2 regions of the Thermopolyspora flexuosa genome follow, and region 2 is predicted to be linked to the other one. Evidence: predicted binding sites of a transcription regulator. Region 2 holds the regulator's gene; the other holds the start of a gene.

Region 1 (10,910 bases), 850 kb from region 2:
CTGGTGGCCGGCGGCGTGGTGTTCGCCCGTCGCCGATTCGGATGAGATGAGCCAGTGGCGAACCGTCGTGGTGGCCGGGGTGATCACCGGCACCCTGCTGTACGCGGTCGCCGGTCGTGACCGGCAGGAGGAACGGGCCGAGGCCCCGAAACGGGCCGCCGCGGTCACGCCGCAGCGCCTCGACATCCCCTCGCTCAAGCTCAAGGCCCCGCTGATGCGGCTCGGCCTCACCAAGGAGGGCGACGTCGAGCTGCCGCCGTTCGAGAAGCCCCAGGTGGCGGGCTGGTACGAGGGCAGCGCCGTACCCGGCGAGAAGGGCGCCTCGGTGATCATCGGCCACGTGGACACCAAGACCGCCGCCGCCGTGTTCTACCGGCTGCGCGAGGTCCGCAAGGGCGCCGAGGTGAGGATCTCCCGCAGCGACGGCAAGGTGGCGCGGTACCGCGTGGACCGGATCGAGCAGGTGAACAAGGAGCGGTTCCCGGCCGAGCGGGTCTACACCGAGGACGGCCTGCGCCTGGTCACCTGCGGCGGGCCGTTCGACCGGAGGCGGGGACAGTACCGGGACAACATCATCGTCTACGCCTCGCTGGTCACCTGAGCCCGGGCCGGCGCGGGCGTGCGAACCCGCCCGGGTGCGGCGCGGACTAGGATTGAGGCTCGTGCTGGTCCTGGCCTTTGACACCGCGACGCCCGCGGTCACCGCGGCGGTGCACGACGGGGAACGCGTCCTCGCCGAGCGTACGACCGTCGACGCCCGCAGGCACGGCGAGCTGCTCGTGCCCACGATCGAGGAGGTGTTGCGGGCCGCCGGGGTCTCGCTGCGGGACGTGACCGCGATCGTCTCGGGCATGGGGCCGGGGCCGTACACCGGGCTGCGCGTCGGGCTGGCCACGGCGCAGGCGCTCTCCTCGGCGACCGGCGCCCCCGCGTACGGCATCTGCACGCTCGACGCGATCGCCCACGCGGTCGAGATCGACGGCCCGTTCCTGGTGGCGACCGACGCGCGGCGCAAGGAGGTCTTCTGGGGCTCCTACGACGCCGATCGGCTGCGGCTCGCCGGGCCCGCGGTGGACCGCCCCGACATGCTCCCCGGCGTGCTGCCGGTCGCGGGCGCCGGGGCGCGCATGTACGCGGAGGTCATCGGCCCGGACCGGGTGATCGACCCGGAGTACCCCTCGGGGGCGGCCCTCGCCGCGCTCGCCGCCGAGCGGCTCGCCGCCGGGGCCGAGCTCGATCCGCCGCGGCCGATCTACCTGCGCCGCCCGGACGCCCGGATACCCGGACCGCCGAAGCGGGTGACGGCATGACCGAGCCCGCGGCGCCCCGGGTGCGGATCCGGCGGATGACGTACCAGGATCTCCCGGCCGTCATGAAGCTGGAGCGGGAGATCTTCCCCGAGGATCCGTGGACCGAGGGCATGATGCGCGGCGAGCTCGACGAGCAGCCGCGCACCCGGCACTACCTCGTCGCGACCGACGGCGACGAGATCGTCGGCTACGCGGGGCTCGCCGCCGCGGGCGACCAGGCCGACGTGCAGACGATCGCGGTGCGCGCCGGCCACCGGCGCGCGGGCATCGGCCGCACGCTCATGGCGGAGCTGCTCGAGGAGGCGGTACGGCGCGGCGCCGAGGCGGTCTTCCTCGAGGTGCGCGCGGACAACACCCCGGCGCAGACGATGTACGAGCGCTTCGGGTTCGAGCGCATCGGCGTGCGGCGCCGCTACTACGCCGACGGCACCGACGCGTACACGATGATGAAGAAGCTGCGATGAAAAAGCCTCGGTGAGGCCCGGCGATCCCGTTCCGCACGGCGGCGCGCGGGAAGCGGACGAGAAGACGGATGAGAAGGCGTGACGATGGGCGACGCACCCCTGGTCCTGGGCATCGAGACCTCCTGTGACGAGACCGGCATCGGGCTCGTGCGCGGCCACACGCTGCTGGCCGACACGATCGCCTCGAGCGTGGACGAGCACGCCCGGTTCGGCGGCGTGGTGCCGGAGGTGGCCTCGCGCGCCCATCTCGAGGCGCTCACCCCGACCCTGGAGCGGGCGCTGGACCGGGCCGGGGTGAAGCTGTCCGACGTCGACGCGGTCGCGGTCACCGCCGGTCCCGGGCTCGCCGGGGCGCTGCTCGTCGGCGTCGCCGCGGCGAAGGCGTACGCGCTCGGCCTCGGCGTGCCGCTCTACGGGGTGAACCACCTCGCCGCGCACGTCGCCGTCGACCAGCTCGAGCACGGCCCGCTGCCCAAGCCGTGCGTGGCGCTGCTCGTCTCCGGCGGCCACTCCTCGCTGCTGCTCGTCACCGACGTGGCCCGGGAGGTGATCTCGCTCGGATCGACCGTGGACGACGCGGCCGGCGAGGCGTTCGACAAGGTGGCCCGGGTGCTCGGCCTGCCGTTCCCGGGCGGCCCGCACATCGACCGCGCCGCCGCCTCCGGATCGGGCGACGCGATCGCGTTCCCGCGCGGCAAGTACGACGACGGCACGCTCGACTTCTCCTTCTCCGGCCTGAAGACCGCGGTCGCCCGGTGGATCGAGGCCCGGGAGGCCGCCGGGGAGCCGGTGCCGGTCGCCGACGTGGCCGCGTCCTTCCAGGAGGCCGTGGTCGACGTGCTCACCCGCAAGGCGCTGCAGGCCTGCGCCCGCTACGACGTGAAGGACCTGCTCATCGGCGGCGGGGTGGCGGCGAACTCGCGGCTGCGCGCCCTCGCCCAGGAGCGGTGCGACGCCGCCGGGGTACGGCTGCGCGTGCCGCGGCCGAGTCTGTGCACCGACAACGGCGCGATGGTCGCGGCGCTCGGGGCCGAGATGCTCGCCGCGGGCGTGCCCGCCTCCCCGCTCGACATCCCGGCCGACTCCTCGCTCCCGGTGACCACGGTCCGGGTCTGACCGTACGGCCGTGCCGTACCGGCCGGGGGTCAGTCCTTGGCCCGGGTGGGGCGGAGCAGGGCCTCGGCGAGGGCGAGCATGGTCTCCTCGAGCGCGCCGAGGCGGCGGCTGACCGCGGCGGCGAACTCGTCGCGGTCCGGCCGGGCGTTGATCGCGTCGAGGATCGGGGGCAGGCTCGCGGACGCCTCGGCGATGCGCCGCTCGACCGCTGCGAACCGGTCGGCCTGGTCGGCCTGGAGGGCGGTGACCGCCTGGGCGACGCGGGTGCGCAGCTCGCCGAGGTCGAGGGTGGCGGGCAGCTGGCCGACGCGCTGGTTCACCGCCTCGATGTGGTCGTCGACGAGGTCGAGGCGCTCGGTCACCTGCTCCAGGTGCGTGCCGGTCTCCGCGATCCGGTTGTCCACGCCGAGCATGCGGCTCTCGATCGCGAGCATGCGGTCGTCGAGGGAGGCCAGGCGGGCGTCGATGCGCCCCTCCATGCCGTCGAACCGGTCGTCCTGGCCGCCGACGCGGCCGTCGAGCGCGGCGAGGCGGCCGTCGAGGCCGGTGAGCCGGGCGTCCAGGTCGCCGAGGCACTCGTCGACGTTCTCGATCCGGCCGTGCACGGCGCCGAGGCGGCGGTCGAGGTTGCCGAGCCGGTCGTCGAGGTTCGCCTCGACCACCTCGATGCGGCCCGCCACCTCCTCGACCCGGCCGGTGGCCTGCTCGACCGCGGAGGTGAGGCTCTCCGACAGGTCGAGCACCCCGCACTCGAGCCGCTCGGTGCGCTGGGTCAGCTCGGCGACCGCCTTGTCGAGCCGGGAGAACCGGCCGGCCGCGGCCTCCATGCTCGCCTGCATCTGGGCCAGGCGCGTCGCGGTCTCGGTCATCTGGGCGGCGACCTGCCGGGTGCCGTCGAGCACCGCGTGCAGGTGGGTGAGCGCCTCGCGCACGCCCTCGCCCGCGGTGCCGAGGTCCGTCCACAAATTCGGCAGGTCGGCGACGGGCCGGACGCGCTCCTCCACGCCGTCGATCCCGGCGCGCAGCCCGTCGATGCCGCCGCGCAGGCCGTCGATGCCGCCCTGCACGGTGTCGAGGCGGCGCCGTACCGCGTCGACGTGCTCGCGGACCGCGTCCACGTGCTGGGCGAGCGCCTCGGCCCACGACGGCGGCTTGCTCGAGATGTGCTCGAGCCGTCCGTTCACCGTCTCCAGGGTGCCGCTGAGCCCGCCGAGCTCGCGTTCGCGGACCTCGCGCAGCAGCCATTCCATGCCTTCGAGCCGCTGCCGGATCTCGTCGAGGATCGCGCCCTGGGTGCGCTGCTCGTACACGTGATCCTGGGCCGCGCGGGCGAGCAGCTCGCGCATGCGGTCGCTGATCGCGGTCTGGCTTCCCGCCTGCAGCAGGGTGTGGTTGGAGTGGTCCACGCAAGGCTCCTTCTCGCCGAGGGGCGGGAGCCACGGTAGTGGCGGGCGGGCGGGTTTCTCGGCGGGCTTTGATAGATCGTGACTAGGCGTCGACGGCGCGGTTACGCATAGTCGTGCAGATCACGGCATAAGGCTTGGCGCCGATGCGGGTGAGCACGACCACCGCGCTCGCGTCACCGGCCAGGCGCAGGTCGCGGCGGAGCCGCTCCACGTCCACGGCCGAGCCGCGCTTCTTGATCGTCACCTCGCCGACGCCCCGCTCGCGCAGCGCGGCGCGCAGCCGCTTGACCGAGAACGGCAGCAGCTCGGCGACCTCGTAGCAGGACGCCCAGGGCGTGGCGACGTACCGATCGCTCGTGACATACGCGATCTGCGGGTCGAGCAGGTGCCCGCCGACCAGCTCGGCCACCTCGGCCACGAGCCCGGCCCGGATCGCCGCGCCGTCGGGCTCGTACAGGTAGCGGCCGACCGGCCCGGCCTCGGCCCGCCGGGGCTCGCCGTCCGCGGTGAGCGTCTCGCCGTACGGCAGCAGCGTGGCCCGCCGCCGGATCCGGGCGCCCGGGGCGAGGCCGGCCGGGCCGAGGGCGCCGCACCACAGCGCGGCCTCCTTCACCTCGCCGGCGAAGGACACCCACTCGGCCTCGGCGCCGTTGGGCACGTACTCGTACGGCAGGCCGGGCGCGGCCTTGACGCAGGCGGCGGCGGACCGCTCGACGAGGGCGAGGACCTCGGGCCACGGCGGCGAGTACGCCATCGGGTCGAACACCCGGCCGCCGGTGCTCCGGCGGCGGGCCGGGTCGGCGAACAGGGCCTGATAGCCGCGCGGGTCGACCTCGGCGGCGTCGCCGGTGCGCACCCGCACCTCGGTGAGGCCGAGCGCCTCGGCGTTCGCCCGCGCCACCGCCGCGGTCAGCGGGTCGCGGTCGACCGCGTCCACGGCGCAGCCGGCCCGGGCGAGCGCGATCAGGTCGCCGCCGATCCCGCAGCAGGCGTCGACGACGCGGACCGGCGGGCCGAGGGCGGCGATCCGCGCCGCCCGGTGCGCGGCGACCTCGGCCCGGGTCGCCTGCTCCAGCCCGTCCGGCGTGAAGTACATGCGCCCGGCGTCCGCGCCGAACTTCGCGGCCGCGCGCCGCCGCAGCACGGCCTGGGTGAGCGCCGCCGAGCTGAGCGCCGCGTCGTGGGTACGGCGCAGCGCGGCCGCCGCCGCGACCACGTCGGCGCCCTCGGCGACGAGCTTCACCGCGTCGTCGAGGGCGTGCCGGCCCGGTGGGGTGAGCAGCCGCAGGAAGGCCTCCAGATCCACGGGCTACGACGGTAGCAGCAGCCGAATGATGTCTGACTTGCTCTGATATATGCGAAATGCGGCTTTATTCGGGAGAGATATGGACGTGAAGTCATATATCGGGCGAAACATGCGATCAGTCCAAAAACGCTCTAGAAACCGCGGGTGAATCGATGCGGCCGTTTAGCGGTTTCTTGCCGTGGCTCGTGTTGCGGCCTGAGGCGATTGTCCGTTCTACTGACTGATGGCCCGTTCGCTGGAATCGGGTCATATCGGGGGATCAATCAGATTCATTCGGGGGAATGGTAATGCTGAGAAAGCTCGCGGTCCTCGGTGCCGCGATCACCACCGCCGCCGGCCTGGGGATGCATACCCCGGCCGCGGCCGCGGATTCGGCCGACCGGGCGGTGGAGAGCGCGTTCCAGTTGACCTGCAGCACGCCGCTGGTGATCGTCAACGGGAAGGTCGTGCGGCTGTTCCCGAACACCACGGAGAACGAGAGGACTTTCGCCTTCGTCTGCACCCTTATCCGGGGGAAGGTACGCACCACGTTCGACGCCGAAAATGACGCGACGGACTCGGGCGACACCTCCGCGACCGAAACGTCGAGCGCCGCCCAGGAGAACAGCACCTCGACCGCCCCCGAAACGAAGGCCGTGACGGCCGAGGCCGCCAAGGACGCGGCGGAGCCGGCCAAGGCGGAGGCCGACACGGCTGAGGCCGAGCCGGCCAAGGCCGAGGCCGCGAAGGAGACGGCGGAGCCGGCCAAGGCCGAGACCACCGCGGCGGACGCCGAGCCGGTCACGACCGATGCCGCCCCGGCGGCTGAGCCGGCGAAGGCGGAGACCACCGGGGACGCGGCCGAGCCGGCCAAGGCCGAGGAGGCCAAGGAGGACGCCGCCGCGGAGAGCGCAGCGGGGGCGACGAACGCGCAGCCGGCGGAGAGCGGCGCCGACGCGTCGGCGAGCGACGCCTCGGTGAGCAGCGCCGCGTAGCGCGTCGGCGAGGGCGTGTCCGCCGCGGCAGGCGGGAGCGCGCCGGGGAAGGGCGGTCCCGTTCGCGGCCTGCGCGGAACGCGTGGGGCACGTGGTCCGCGGACGCGTCCTGAGGACGCTCGTCTCGCCCGGCCTCCCGGCGGGATGAGCGGCGCTCGGGTGGCCTGTGTCAGCGTCCGGTTCGCCGGGTCCGTGTGGCCGGGCGGCCGGACGCGTCCCGGCCGCTTCGAGCCGCGTCGCCGCGCCCATGCGCCCGCCGCGCCCGGCCACGGCCATGTGGTGCACGACGGCGGGCCATTCGGCGCGAGGCGCGGAGGAAACAAACCGACGAGCCAGGAAAAATCACTGGATCGTCAGGTCTGTCGCGTTTGCGGGATTTTCTGCCGCAAACTCGAAATTTCGGGAAAGCGGCTCGTTCTTTGCTGGCGATTCGCGCAGAGCCCTTTTGTCAGGCTCTTACCCGGCGGGCCTTGTTCCGTGGACTGCTTGCTCGGTCTACTTATTGACGGCTCGCCGCCAGGAAAGAGGGCAGAGCTGATCTGAGGATCAATCCAAGATCGATCAGGAGATCTAAATGCTTAAGAAGCTTGTAGTGGCTAGCGCCACGGTCGCCGCGGCCGCCGGCCTCGGGCTCGCCACTCCGGCGTACGCCAACGGTCCCGCCGACGTCGCCTGTGTGCTCACCAACACCGGCAACACGCACCACCACACGGCGAACGGCCTCGGCATTCTCGGTGCGCTCGGTCTCTACGACCTCCTCAGCAACCGCAACGTCGACGTCAACTGCGATGTCGACAAGCAGATCAACAACAACCACCACGTCGACTCGCACAAGACCGGCCGCTGAGCGGGTTTGACAGGTCGACCGTGACGAGGGGACGACGTCTCGCGCGTCGTCCCCTTGCCGGGAGGCCGTACCCGGTGCCCGGCTCCGCGGGCTTCCGAGCCCCGGGCGGGGCGCGGTCGCCGATCGTGCCCGTGGACCGCGGGCCACGGTGGGCCGGAGAACGGTTCACCCGGCCGGCGGAGGATGTTTTCCCGGCGGGCACCGGAACGGTGTCCCGAAACCCAGGAAAAGTGGGCGGTACACCTACCGCCCTCTTTTTCTGGCGCAAATCGGGTGTTGTGGCCGGTTTCCTGGCAAATGCTGGTCGCGGACGCCCGATTGCTTTAACCGGAACTTACTTGTCGTGCTTGCTATTTCGTGCGATCCTCGCTCTAATTGTTGTCGGCTCGACCGGACGAAAATGACGGCCGGGCTGATCCGAGGATCAACCGAAATCGATCGGGAGTTTCGATGCTGAAGAAGTTCGCGGCATTCACCGCGGTCGCCGCCGCCGCAGGCATGGGACTGGCGAGCCCGGCCCACGCCAATGAGCCCAAGGACCTCGCCAAGAACGTCGACTGTGTGATCGTCGACACCGGCAACACCAGCAACCGGTCGGAGAGCGCCCTCGGCGTCCTCATCGGCAGCCTCGGTCTCTCCGACCTCCTCAGCCACCGCAACGTGAACGTGGACTGCCACGTCACCCACCAGATCAACAACAACCAGCACACGGACTCGCACGAGACCGACGCCAAGCCGGGCTACCGGTTCCGCGGCCGGCGCTGAGGTACGAGGGCGTAAGACGTACCACCGGGGGCGGCCCGCGACGGCCGCCCCCACGCTCTTCACGCCGACGTCCACAGGACGCGGCCGGTCGATCGGACCTTCGATCGAGGGGGCCGCGGCCGACGGGAATCGGCCGGCAAGAGGGCGGCGACACCGGTCCGCCCTCTTGCCGTTTTGATTACCGGGGAGGCGTCGCGGCCCGGGCAGGCCGGCAGGGACGGTGCGGGTACACGAGCACTGACCTGCGTGGCGGGTTCGGTTGACTGTGCTGACCGGCTTGCATACTGTTCCTGTTGGCACTCTCGGCCTGAGAGTGCCAACCACGCGACGAGGCAGGTCTGACACCCGCGACGGCAGGCCGCTGGTCGCCTCTTCAGCTGAGCAACGAATTCTGAAGGGGAGGTCCGATCGTGACGACCGCCACCAAGGTTCCGGTTAAGCCGCTCGGTGACCGCATCGTGGTCCAGCCGCTCGAGGCCGAGCAGACGACCGCCTCCGGGCTGGTCATTCCTGACACGGCCAAGGAGAAGCCCCAGGAGGGCAAGGTGCTCGCGGTGGGCCCCGGCAACTGGGACGAGGACGGCGAGAAGCGGATCCCGCTCGACGTCAAGGAGGGCGACATCGTCCTGTACAGCAAGTACGGCGGCACCGAGGTCAAGTACGGCGGCGAGGAGTACCTGGTCCTCTCCGCCCGGGACGTGCTCGCCATCATCGAGAAGTAAGCCCGCCGGGCCTTACCCCCATGACGTGTCGAGCCCCGGGCCGGTGCCCGGGGCTCTGATGCGCTCGATCACCTCGGCGCCCAGGTGAACCGGGGCCGGGTCCGCGCCGCGGAGTCGGAAAACGCCGCGGATGCCGGCGACAGTGCGTTCGAGACCTGCCGTGGCGGCGTTCGATCAGCGCCGTTCCATCAGCGCCGCGATGCTGTTCTGCTCAGGTGGCTCACGGTGTTCACGCGGTCACCGGACCGCCCCGGTTCCCGCGCCCGGGTTCGCGACGTGAGGCGTCGCAACGACAAGGAGTGCCTTAATGCCGAAGATCCTGGAGTTCAACGAGGACGCGCGCCGCGCCCTGGAGCGTGGTGTCAACACCCTCGCGAACGCCGTGAAGGTGACCCTCGGTCCGCGTGGCCGCAACGTGGTCATCGACAAGAAGTTCGGTGCCCCGACCATCACCAACGACGGCGTCACCATCGCCCGCGAGATCGAGCTGGACGCGCCGTACGAGAACCTCGGCGCCCAGCTCGCCAAGGAAGTGGCGACCAAGACCAACGACATCGCCGGTGACGGCACGACCACCGCGACCGTGCTCGCCCAGGCGATGGTCCGCGAGGGCCTGCGCAACGTCGCCGCCGGCGCCTCGCCGCTCGCGCTCAAGCGCGGCATCGACAAGGCCGCCCAGGCGGTGAGCGAGCGGCTGCTCAGCTCCGCCCGCCAGGTGGAGGACCGCAAGGAGATCGCGAACGTCGCGACGATCTCCGCCCAGGACCCCAAGATCGGTGACCTGATCGCCGAGGCCTTCGACAAGGTGGGCAAGGACGGTGTCATCACCGTCGAGGAGTCCAACACCATGGGCATGGAGTTGGAGTTCACCGAGGGCCTGCAGTTCGACAAGGGGTACCTGTCGGGCTACATGGTCACCGACCCCGAGCGCATGGAGACGGTGCTCGAGGACCCCTACATCCTGCTGCACCAGGCGAAGATCTCCTCGATCTCCGACTTCCTGCCGCTGCTGGAGAAGGTCGCCCAGACCAAGAAGCCGCTGCTCGTCATCGCCGAGGACGTCGAGGGCGAGGCCCTGGCCGTCCTGGTGACGAACAAGATCCGCGGCACGTTCACCTCGGTCGCGGTGAAGGCGCCCGGCTTCGGCGACCGCCGCAAGGCGATGCTGCAGGACATGGCGATCCTCACCGGCGGCCAGGTGGTGAGCGAGGAGGTCGGCCTCAAGCTGGAGAACGTCGGCCTCGAGGTGCTCGGCACCGCCCGCCGCGTCGTGGTCACCAAGGACTCCACCACGATCGTCGACGGTGGCGGTGACCCGGCCGCGATCGAGGCCCGGATCCGGGAGATCCGGCTCGCCATCGAGCAGACCGACTCCGACTGGGACCGCGAGAAGCTGCAGGAGCGGCTCGCCAAGCTGGCCGGCGGCGTGTGCGTGCTGCGCGTCGGCGCCGCCACCGAGGTGGAGCTGAAGGAGAAGAAGCACCGCCTCGAGGACGCGATCTCGGCGACCCGCGCCGCGATCGAGGAGGGCATCGTCTCCGGCGGTGGCTCCGCGCTCGTCCACGTCAGCAAGGAGCTCGACGACCTCGGCCTCACCGGCGACGAGGCCACCGGCGTGTCGATCGTGCGCCGCGCGCTGATCGAGCCCGCCCGGTGGATCGCCGAGAACGCCGGTCTCGAGGGCTACGTCGTCACCAGCAAGATCGCCGAGCTGCCCGCCGGCCACGGCCTCAACGCCGCCACCGGGCAGTACGTCGACCTGATCGCGGACGGCGTCATCGACCCGGTCAAGGTCACCCGCTCGGCGGTGCAGAACGCCGCGTCGATCGCCGGCATGCTGCTCACCACCGAGGCCCTCGTGGTGGACAAGCCGGAGGAGGAGGCCCCGGCCGCCGGTGGCCACGGCCACGGTCACGGCCACGGCCACTGATCGGCCCGGCCGCGCATGCGTTGACGTACGGCTCGCATCCCGCCGCGGGGTGCGAGCCGTACGCGTTCCC
Region 2 (10,910 bases):
GCGGCCCGGGCAGCCCGGCGTGCAGCCGGTCGTGCTGCTCGGCGAGCCGGTCGGTGTCGGTGAGCAGGTCGGCGGAGCTTTCCGGCTCGAGCGCGACGGTCAGGTCGGCCGGTTCGGCGGGGTTCTCCTGTACGGCACGGCGCACCGCCCGGTCGAAGGAGTCCGCCACGATCCGCGGCAGCCCGGCGAGCAGCGTGGCGGCGGTGAGGGTGAGGAGCGCGAGCAGGCCGGCCACGCCGCGGTGGGCGCGGAGGATGCGCAGCGGGCTCATGCGGAGCGCCCCCACGGCGCGGGCGGGCCGATGCGGTCCGCGCTCCGGCGGAGAACGACGGCGGACGCGGCGGATGACGCGGGCCGGCTACCGCCGCGGGGCGTGTCCGAGTGATCGGGGACGGTGGCCGGAGGCGGGACGGCCGCGGACCGGGCGCGTGCCGTGGCCTCGGGCGGACACGGGTCGGCGCGCGATGCGCCAAGGGCGACGGCCGCCGGCACGATCCCCGGGCCGATGGGGGCGGGGGCACCGGAAGCACGCGGACCGGCCGGGCGGGTGCCGCGTGGTGCGCCGCGGTGGGCGGTGGCGTGCGGCCGGCCCGGTGTCACCGCCGTGCCGATAAGGCGGTACGGCGGGCCGGGACGCAGGCGGGGCGGGCCGTACGCGGGCGTGCCGGATAAGACGGTGGCAGGCCGCGCCGCGCCGCGGGTGACGAACAGCGGAAGCGGTCCGGCGGTTGCACGCCGCACCGCCGGCGGCGTCCGCCACCACATCCGGGCTCCTCCGCTCGTCGTATCGCAGCCACCTGCCACGACTGTAAGCGCGAACGTCGGCGAGGTCGGCGGCGCGGGCCGGATGGTGATGGAGGCGATGCGCTACGGAAATGGAGAAGTGATATCGATTCCGTGACAAATTATGACATTGTCACGAACTTGAGATATCCGGGCATGGCGAAAGCGCCGTGCTCCCACGGAGTCACGGCGCTCGCGACGGTGATGCGCGCCCTGCGCTCGGCCCGGGAAGGCCTACTTCGACGCCGCGGCCTGCAGCGCAGCGGCGCGCTTGGCGATGGCCGACTTCCGGTTGGCCGCCTGGTTCTTGTGGATCACACCCTTGGTGACCGCCTTGTCCAGCTGGCGGCACGCGGCGCGCATGAGCACGACCGCCTGCTCGACCTCGCCCCGGTCGGCGGCCTCGCGGAACTTGCGGATCGCCGTCTTCAGCGAAGACTTGACGGCCTTGTTACGCAGACGACGCTTTTCGTTCTGCCTGTTGCGCTTGATCTGGGACTTGATGTTAGCCACGAAGAAGCCTCGGTCAGAAAGTCGGTGGATTGGTTCGCGCGGGCAGAGAGGGCGCACCACACGCAGTGAGACAGGGTATCAACGCCCCTCACGCCGCTCAAATCAATGCAGGGCACATGGCCCCTGCGGCCGCCGGCCGCAACGGGGACCCGGTGGGGAATGTGCCGTGCGCAAGGCAGTGTAGGACACCCGGTCGAGGCCGCACCGAAGGTTATCGACCCGTCACCCGTCCGTGCCCTGCCCGCCCGCATCCCGCCGTGGCCGCCCCGCCGGCCCGCCGCCTTGTTTCAATGGCACACCCGCCGCCCCGGGTACGGCCCGGCCGCCGCCGTGCCGGCCGTACCGGCGCCCGGCCACCGGTACGGCCGGGCGAGCGTGGGCCCCGGGCGGCCGGATCTTCGCCCGTCTCGCGGCCCTGCCGGTAGACTCGCCAGGAGTGCCGCCGCGGTCACGCCCGCGATCGGGAGCACCGGGGCACAACAGCGGGACGGACGCGGGAACCGCCGGGAGGCGGGACCGCGCCGGTGACACCGTGGCGGTCCGGGCTGTCACCCGAACATGCCACCATGGAAGACGGGCCGGCGCTCCCGGCCCCTTGATCGTGATCGAACCTGCCGAAACGGACCACGGTGCGCACTGAGCCTGGCCTGACCGACCCCGCGGTGATCCGCAACTTCTGCATCATCGCGCACATCGACCATGGCAAGTCCACGCTCGCCGACCGCATGCTCCAGCTCACGGGCGTGGTCGACGAGCGGCAGATGCGCGCGCAGTACCTCGACCGCATGGACATCGAGCGGGAGCGCGGCATCACCATCAAGTCGCAGGCCGTACGGATGCCCTGGAAGGGCCCGGACGGCGTCGACTACGTCCTCAACATGATCGACACCCCGGGCCACGTGGACTTCACCTACGAGGTGTCCCGGTCGCTCGAGGCGTGTGAGGGCGCGATCCTGCTGGTCGACGCCGCGCAGGGGATCGAGGCGCAGACCCTCGCCAACCTCTACCTGGCGATGAACGCCGACCTCACCATCATCCCCGTCCTCAACAAGATCGATCTCCCGCAGGCCCAGCCGGACAAGTACGCCGAGGAGCTCGCCGGGCTCATCGGCTGCGAGCCCCAGGACGTGCTGCGCGTCTCCGGCAAGACCGGGGAGGGCGTCAAGGAGCTGCTCGACCACGTGGTCATGCAGGTGCCGCCGCCGGTCGGCGACGCCGACGCCCCGGCCCGGGCGCTCATCTTCGACTCGGTCTACGACATCTACCGGGGCGTCGTCACCTACGTGCGGGTCGTCCACGGCCACCTCGCCCCCCGCGAGCGCACGATGATGATGTCGACCGGGGCCACCCACGAGACCCTGGAGATCGGCGTCATCTCGCCCGAGCCGATCCCGTCCAAGCACGGCCTCGGCGTCGGCGAGGTGGGGTACCTGATCACCGGCGTGAAGGACGTGCGCCAGGCCCGGGTCGGCGACACGGTCACCTCGGCCGCGCGCCAGGCGACCGAGCCGCTGCCCGGCTACGAGCACCCCAAGCCGATGGTGTACTCGGGCCTCTACCCGATCGACGGCGACGACTACCCGGAGCTGCGCGAGGCCCTCGACAAGCTGCGCCTCAACGACGCCGCGCTCATCTACGAGCCGGAGACCTCGGCCGCGCTCGGCTTCGGCTTCCGCTGCGGCTTCCTCGGCCTGCTCCACATGGAGATCGTGCGCGAGCGGCTGGAGCGCGAGTTCGGCCTGTCGCTGATCTCCACCGCGCCGAACGTCCCCTACCGGGTGGTGCTCGACAGCGGCAAGGAGGTCACCGTCACCAACCCGTCGGAGTTCCCCGGCGGCAAGATCGCCGCGGTGTACGAGCCGGTGGTGCGCGCCACGGTGCTCAGCCCGGCCGAGCACATCGGCGCGATCATGGAGCTGTGCCAGGGCCGCCGCGGCACCCTGCTCGGCATGGACTACCTGTCCACCGACCGGGTGGAGATCCGCTACACCCTGCCGCTGGCCGAGATCATCTTCGACTTCTTCGACCAGCTCAAGTCCCGCACCCGCGGGTACGCGTCGCTCGACTACGAGCCCGCCGGCGAGCAGGAGGCCGACCTGGTCAAGGTGGACATCCTGCTGCAGGGCGAGCCGGTGGACGCGTTCAGCGCGATCGTGCACCGGGAGAAGGCGTACTCCTACGGCGTGGAGATGGCGCGCAAGCTCAAGGAGCTCATCCCGCGGCAGCAGTTCGAGGTGCCCATCCAGGCGGCGATCGGCTCCCGTGTGATCGCCCGGGAGAACATCCGGGCGCTGCGCAAGGACGTGCTCGCCAAGTGCTACGGCGGTGACATCACCCGGAAGCGCAAGCTGCTCGAGAAGCAGAAGGAAGGCAAGAAGCGCATGAAGATGGTCGGCCGGGTGGAGGTGCCGCAGGAGGCGTTCGTCGCCGCGCTCGCCACCGACACGTCGAGCGACAAGAAGAAGTAGCCCGCCGGGGCCGCCCATGCCTTCCGCCCTGCCCGACGGCGAGCCGGTGCCCCGCACCGGCGAGCTGCCCGAGTCCGCGCTGCGCGGACTCGGGGAGCGCCCGTTCGGCTTCTACGTGCACGTGCCGTTCTGCGTGACCCGCTGCGGCTACTGCGACTTCAACACCTACACCGCGGCCGAGCTGGGCCCGGGCGCGAGCCGCGCGGACTACGCCGAGACCGCCGCCGCCGAGGTACGGCTCGCGCGGCGGGTGCTCGGCGACGCCGCGCCGCGGGTGGCGACCGTGTTCTTCGGCGGCGGCACGCCCACCCTGCTGCCGCCCGCCGACCTGGTGCGGATCCTGCGCGTGATCGACGAGGAGTTCGGGCTCGCCCCCGGCGCCGAGGTCACCACCGAGGCGAACCCCGAGTCGGTCACCCCGGCCGCGCTCGCCGAGCTGCGCGCGGGCGGCTTCACCCGGATCAGCCTCGGCATGCAGAGCGTGCGGCCGCACGTGCTCGCCGTACTCGACCGGCGGCACACCCCCGGCCGGGCCGCCGCGGCCGCCCGGGAGGCGCGCGCAGCCGGGTTCGAACACGTCAACCTCGACCTCATCTACGGCACGCCGGGGGAGACCGACGACGACTGGCGGGCCACGCTCGCCGCCGCGATCGAGGCGGGGCCCGACCACATCTCGGCCTACGCGCTCATCGTCGAGGACGGCACCCGGCTCGCCGCCCGCATCCGCCGGGGCGAGCTGCCCGCGCCCGACGACGACGTCGCCGCCGACCGCTACCTCATCGCCGACGCCATGCTCGGCGAGGCCGGATACGCCTGGTACGAGATCTCCAACTGGGCCCGCTCGCCCGAGGCGCGGTGCCGCCACAACCTGCTCTACTGGACCGGCGGCGACTGGTGGGGCGTCGGCCCGGGCGCGCACAGCCACGTCGGCGGGGTGCGCTGGTGGAACGTGAAGCACCCGGCCGCGTACGCGAGCCGCATCGCCGCCGGGGAGTCGCCCGGGCACGCCCGCGAGGTGCTCACCGCCGAGGACCGCGCCGTCGAGCGGCTCATGCTCCAGCTCCGCCTCGCCACCGGCCACCCGCTCGACGAGATCCGCCCGCAGGCCCGCCCGGCCGTGGCCCGCGCGCTCGCCGACGGGCTGCTCGACCCCGGGCCGTTCCGCGCCGGCCGGGCCGTGCTCACGCTGCGCGGCAGGCTGCTCGCCGACGCGCTCATCCGCGACCTCGCCTGAGCGGGTCACTCGGCGGGCGGCGGGCTCACGAAGTCGATCAGCTCCTCCACCCGGCCGAGCAGCTCCGGCTCCAGGTCCGTGAAGTGGGTGACCCGCCCCAGGATGTGCCGCCACGCCTCGCCCGGGTCCATGCGCCAGCCGAGCGCCGCGAGCACCCCCTCCTTCCACGGCACCCCCTTCGGCACCTCCGGCCAGGCCGGGATGCCGAGCACCGACGGCTTCACCGCCTGCCAGATGTCCACGAACGGGTGCCCCACCACGAGCACGTACGGCGAGGCCACCTGCTCGGCGATGCGGCTCTCCTTCGAGCCGGGCACGAGGTGGTCGACGAGCACGCCGAGGCGGCGCCCCGGCCCCGGGCCGAACTCGGCCACGATCCGCGGCAGATCGTCGATGCCCTCGAGGTACTCGACGACGACCCCCTCGACCCGCAGATCGTGGCCCCAGATCTTCTCCACGAGCTCGGCGTCGTGCACGCCCTCCACGTAGATGCGGCTCTCCTTGGCGACCCGCGCCCGCAGGCCCTCCACCACGATCGAGCCCGACGCGCTGCGCCGCGGCCGCGCCGGGGCGCCCGCCGGCCGGGTGCCGGGCCGTACCAGGGTGACCGGTCTGCCCTCGAGGAGGAACGCCCCGCGCTCCAGCGGGAAGACCCGCCGCCGCCCGAAGCGGTCCTCCAGGGTGACCCCGTGCTTGTCGCAGGCGACCACCGCGCCGCAGAAGTCGCCCGCGGCGTCCTCCACCACCAGCCCGGGCTCGGCCGGCACCTCCGGGATGGGCTCCCGGGCGAAACGGCGCCGCCGGCCGGAGAGCACGTCCTCGTACATGGCAGGGCACGCTAGCAAATCACGGCGTCATCGCCGCCTTGCGACGGCCGGTGTCACCGCCCGCCGTACGGTGGCCACGGCCCGGCGAGCCGCCGCCGCGCCCGGCTGCGGCGCACCAGCACGAGCACCGTGACCACGACGGCCACCGCGAACGTGACGAACATCAGCGCGAACCACAGCAGGACGCCGCCCACGGTGCTCGCGGCCTGGTCGCTGGTGAACTGCTTGCCCACGCCGAAGACCACGTCGGAGGAGGCGGGGGCCTCGCAGACGATCCGGTAGGTGCCCGGCTGGGTGACGCCGATGTCGAAGACGTGCTCCCACACCCGGCCGCCCGCGGTGAACGTCATCGTGTAGCCGGGCTTGGTGAGCGGGACGCCCTGGCCGGAGGCGGTCGTCGCCTCGCAGACGAAGTTCACCGGCCGGCTGGTCGAGGCGTACAGCACCGGCCGGTCCTCGGGGGAGGCCTCGAAGGTGGCGGGCTCGCCGCTGCGGAAGTGCCGCGGCGGGGCCGCCTCCTCGCCGACCGACTCCACCGTGGAGAACACGCCCATGAACCCGAGGACCACGCTCGCCACGAAGGCGAGCCAGGCCAGCAGGATCCACACGCGCCGCGGCCCGACGGCGGCGGGCGGCGGGGGCGGCGCCCCGGGGCCGCCCGGCGGCGGACCGTAGCCGGGCGGGGGAGCGCCGGGGGACGGCGGCGGGTACGGCGGGGCGTGGTGCGCGCCGGGCGGCGGAACCTGCTGCGGCCCGGGGGCCGAGCCGTGCGGGGAACCGGGCTGCGACGGGAAGCCGGGCGGGGAACCGGGCGGCGGGCCGTACGGTGACCCGGGGGGCGGGCCCGGCTGCGGGGGCTGCGGGGCCGGGCCGGACGCGGGACCGGGCGGCGGGCCGCCGTACCCTTGAGGGCCGGGGGCCTGCCCCTCCGGCCGGGGGTCGTTCGACTGGCTCATAATCCGAGTGTGACGGTTTCCCTCCCCGGCCGCACCGGCCCTCGACCCGGTGTTTCGATACCGATTTGGTGCCCGTTCGGCCGCGGAACGGACCGTCGACACGACCGTCGCGGTACCGTCACGGCGGAATCGGGCGGGAGCCTTCCCACCCGCCAGAATGAGTTATCGCACCTGAGAGATGGGAGCCGTACACTTGGCACTCGGGAACACTGAGTGCCAAGCAAGGTGTTGTTACACGACACCGGGGCGGCCGGGAGGTGAACACGTTGCTCGATGACCGCAAGCTGGCGGTTCTGCGCGCCATAGTCGAAGATTACGTGTCCACCAACGAGCCAGTCGGATCCAAGGCGATCGCGGAGCGGCACAACCTCGGCGTCTCCCCCGCCACGATCCGTAACGACATGGCGGTGCTGGAGGAGCAGGGGTACATCACCCAGCCCCACACCAGCGCCGGGCGGGTGCCGACCGACAAGGGCTACCGGCTCTTCGTGGACCGGCTGTCGCAGATCAAGCCGCTGTCGGCGGCCGAGCGACGGGCGATCGAGACCTTCCTGGCCGGCGCGGTCGACCTCGACGACGTGCTGCGCCGTACGGTCCGGCTGCTGGCCCAGCTCACCCGGCAGGTGGCCGTGGTGCAGTACCCGTCGCTCACCAAGTCCACGGTGCGCCACGTGGAGATCGTCCCGCTCACCGACCGCCGCGTGATGCTCGTCCTCATCACCAACACCGGCCGCGTGGAGCAGCGCGTGATCGAGCTGCCCGACCCGGTGAAGGAGGACCGCATCGCGCACCTGCGGGCGATGCTCAACGCCTGCCTCGACGGCTGCGGTCTGAGCAACGTGCCCGACACCGTGCAGGACCTCCCCGAGCACCTGCCGCCGGAGGACCGTTCGGTCGCGGCCACGATTCTTTCGGCTCTCCTTGAGACCCTCGTGGACCGCAACGATGAGAAAATCGTGATGGCCGGCACCGCGAACCTCGCCGCGGCCGACTTCTCGGTCAGCCTGCGCGAGGTGCTGGAGGCGCTCGAGGAGCAGGTGGTCCTCATGCGCCTGCTCAGCGAGCCGTCGAACGACCCCTCCTCCCTGACGGTGCGGATAGGCTCGGAGAACCCGTACACGGGGTTGAAGGGCATGTCGTTCGTGGCCGCCGGGTACGGCTCCGGCGACAAGGAACTCGCCCGGCTCGGGGTGCTGGGCCCGACGCGAATGGATTATCCGGTGACGATGGGTGCGGTGCGCACGGTGGCGCGCTACGTCGGTCAGATTCTGGCGGGGTCTTAAGTGGCGAAGGATTACTACGCCATCCTCGGGGTGCGTCGCGACGCCAGCCAAGAGGAGATCAAGAAGGCGTACCGGAGGCTCGCGCGCGAGCTGCATCCCGACGTGAACCCGGATCCGGCGACCGCCGAGCGCTTCAAGGAGATCAACCAGGCGTACGAGGTGCTCTCGGACGCCAACAAGCGCAAGATGTACGACCTTGGCGCGGATCCGTTCGGCTCCGGCGCCACGGCGGGCGGCACGGCCACCGGGTTCGGTGCGGGCTTCCCGTTCAGCGACATCATGGACGCCTTCTTCGGCACCGGCACCGCCTCGCGGGGCCCGCGCACCCGGGCACGCCGCGGCCGGAACCACACCATCCGGGTGGAGCTGGACCTGACCGAGACGGCGTTCGGCACGACCCAGGAGCTCGTGGTCGACACCGCGGTCCTCTGCGACGTCTGCCAGGGCTCCGGCACGTCGCCGGGAACCCACCCCGACACCTGCGACATGTGCAACGGGCGGGGCGAGGTCTCCCAGGTCACCCGCTCGTTCCTGGGCCAGGTCATGACGACGCGGCCGTGCCCCCAGTGCGGCGGCTACGGCACCATCATCCGGCACCCCTGCCAGGAGTGCGCCGGCGACGGCCGGGTGCGCACCCGCCGTACGATCAAGGTGCGGATCCCGGCCGGCGTCGAGGACGGCACGCACATCCAGCTCGCCGGCGAGGGCGAGGTCGGGCCCGGCGGTGGCCCGCCCGGCGACCTGTTCCTGGAGATCGTCGAGCGGCCGCACCCGATCTTCGAGCGGCGCGGCGACGACCTGCACTGCACCGTGCACCTGCCGATGACCGCGGCCGCCCTCGGCACCACCCTGGTGATCGACACGCTCGACGGCCCCGAGGAGGTCGACATCCGCCCCGGCACCCAGTCCGGCCAGATCATCCCGCTGTACGGGCGCGGCGTGCCGCACCTCAACGAGACCGGCCGGGGCGACCTGCTCATCCACGTCAACGTCGAGACCCCCACCCGCCTCGACTCCCAGCAGGAGGAGCTGCTCCGGCAGCTCGCCAAGCTGCGCGGCGAGGAGCACCCGCCCGGCAAGTTCGCCCCCGGCCAGCAGGGCTTCTTCTCCCGCCTCCGGGACGCGTTCAACGGTCGTTGAAGAGATCTGTGGCGCGGCCGATGACGGCCTGAGCACGTCGCGACCACGCCCACGTCCCGGCCGGGTCCGCGCGGTGCGCGCCGGCGGCTCTGTCACGCCCGATCGGAGCGCGCCGCCCCGTCGTCACGGTCGAACCGTTCACCGCCGCCGGTAACGGCCCGGGGTACGGCGTGCCGTCGTGCCCGGCCGCGCGCCGGTGCGGCTCAGAGCGCCCGGACCCCGGCCCGGATACGTTCCAGGAGCTGCCGCGGCGGGCGTTTGCCGAGGACGACCTGGGCGTGGATGATCAGGAACCGCTCGGTCACCAGGTCGGCGATGAGCTCACGCGCCACCCCGACCGGAAGCCGCAGCCCGGCGGCGATCTCCGCGACTGACTGCGGGCTGCGGCACAGCTCGACGATGTGCGCGTGCTCGTAGGCGAGCGGGGCCTCGAGCGCGGCCGGGGTCGAGGACAGCAGGGTCTCCATGCGCAGCCGCTCCTCCAGCGGCCGGGTGCGCCGGGACGTGGTGACGAACGGGCGGGCGATCTCCCCGGACGCGCTCACCTTCATCGAGGGGCCGTCCATCGCCTCGTCGTCGAACGGGTACGGCTCGCCGCCGCGCGAGGGCGGCTCCTGGCCGTACCGCGGCCGGTGCGCGCCCGGGTCGTACCCCCAGCCGAACCCCTGGTCGGCCAGCCGCCGCAGGATGCGCTCGTCACCCCACCGCAGCGGGCGGTCCGTCATCTCCTCCGGCAACCGGCCCGGACCGGCGCCGAGCGGCGGGCGGGCGGCGTGGCGGCCCGGCACGGCGTCCGGCCGGTCGTGCCCGGCCCGGGTGGTCTGCGGGTGGAACCGCACGACGTGGTACCCGGTCTGCGGTACGGCGAGCCGGCCCGGCGGCGGCTCGGACACCTGGAGCGCCGGGCGCGTGGCGTGACGGTCCGCGGAGGCCGGATCCGCCTGGGCCGCCGGGGAGACGTGCGGGCCGAGCAGGTGACGGCCCGTCTCCGGCGGGGCGAACCGGGCCTGCGGCGGCACGGCCGCGTGGTCGCCGCCCTGGGCCTGCGGGCCGGGGAAGTGCGCGGAAGGGCCGGTCCCGCCGCTGCCCGGCCCGCCGTACGGGCCGTTCCCGGTCTGGGGCAGCGGGCACGCCGCGCCGACCTGGCCGGACCAGGCGGGAGGCGGCGCGGGCAGGGCCCCCTCCGGCGGCCGATGGCCGGCCAGGGCCTGCCCGGGCGCGATGCGGTGGCCCTGGGACGGGCCGCCGAGCAGGTCACCGTGCGGCGGCCGGGCCTGCGGGGGCACGGCCGGACGCGGATTACCGGCCGGTTCGGCGGCACCCGCGTGACCTGAGCCGGTCGTGCGCGGGTCGGGGACCCGCGGACCCCACTCGTTCCAGCCGTCGTTCATCGCAGTCGTCCACCCCGCCCCGCTCTGTGTCGGCAACCGCCCGGCCCACCTGGCACGGAAACGCCCGGCGAACGCGCACGAGCGTGCCCCCGTCAGGAACGGCCGGATCGGTAGGACCCCCGATGCGTTCGGCTCGTGACGAGCCCACCCCAACGTCACCGTACCGGTACGCGGCGCCGTGGGAGGGCCGATCGCCGTATTCCGCGGCCAATCGGCTGAAATGTGCAAGCCCATGCCCGCCCGCGCGTGCGGTGGAACGCCCGGATCCGGGCGAACGGGGAGGCGCGGAACCCCGCCGCGCCTCCCGTCGTGGTC

The links. Region 2 encodes HrcA, which represses chaperone genes, less so after heat shock. Its sites were predicted from a motif close to TTGGCACTCTCNNNNNGAGAGTGCCAA; they were not measured.
Region 1: groES (co-chaperone GroES) is a predicted target of HrcA. The motif match lies at 8,482-8,508, and genes of this name have one in related genera.

What each region holds. Positions count from the first base shown of each region.
Region 1 covers NZ_VFPQ01000001.1:4,399,415-4,410,324, reverse strand. The annotation lists gene FHX40_RS18710 (hypothetical protein) at 1-45, shown strand, start outside; gene FHX40_RS18705 (class F sortase) at 47-601, shown strand; gene tsaB (tRNA (adenosine(37)-N6)-threonylcarbamoyltransferase complex dimerization subunit type 1 TsaB) at 663-1,310, shown strand; gene rimI (ribosomal protein S18-alanine N-acetyltransferase) at 1,307-1,774, shown strand; gene tsaD (tRNA (adenosine(37)-N6)-threonylcarbamoyltransferase complex transferase subunit TsaD) at 1,859-2,890, shown strand; gene FHX40_RS18685 (coiled-coil domain-containing protein) at 2,920-4,296, opposite strand; gene FHX40_RS18680 (class I SAM-dependent methyltransferase) at 4,379-5,602, opposite strand; gene FHX40_RS18675 (hypothetical protein) at 5,989-6,576, shown strand; gene FHX40_RS18670 (hypothetical protein) at 7,169-7,423, shown strand; gene FHX40_RS18665 (hypothetical protein) at 7,874-8,188, shown strand; gene groES (co-chaperone GroES) at 8,599-8,910, shown strand; gene groL (chaperonin GroEL) at 9,218-10,840, shown strand.
Region 2 covers NZ_VFPQ01000001.1:3,549,514-3,560,423, reverse strand. The annotation lists gene FHX40_RS15120 (hypothetical protein) at 1-271, opposite strand, end outside; gene rpsT (30S ribosomal protein S20) at 1,018-1,296, opposite strand; gene lepA (translation elongation factor 4) at 1,926-3,764, shown strand; gene hemW (radical SAM family heme chaperone HemW) at 3,781-4,998, shown strand; gene FHX40_RS15100 (DUF3097 domain-containing protein) at 5,004-5,825, opposite strand; gene FHX40_RS15095 (hypothetical protein) at 5,879-6,781, opposite strand; gene hrcA (heat-inducible transcriptional repressor HrcA) at 7,048-8,064, shown strand; gene dnaJ (molecular chaperone DnaJ) at 8,065-9,204, shown strand; gene FHX40_RS15080 (DUF742 domain-containing protein) at 9,408-10,490, opposite strand.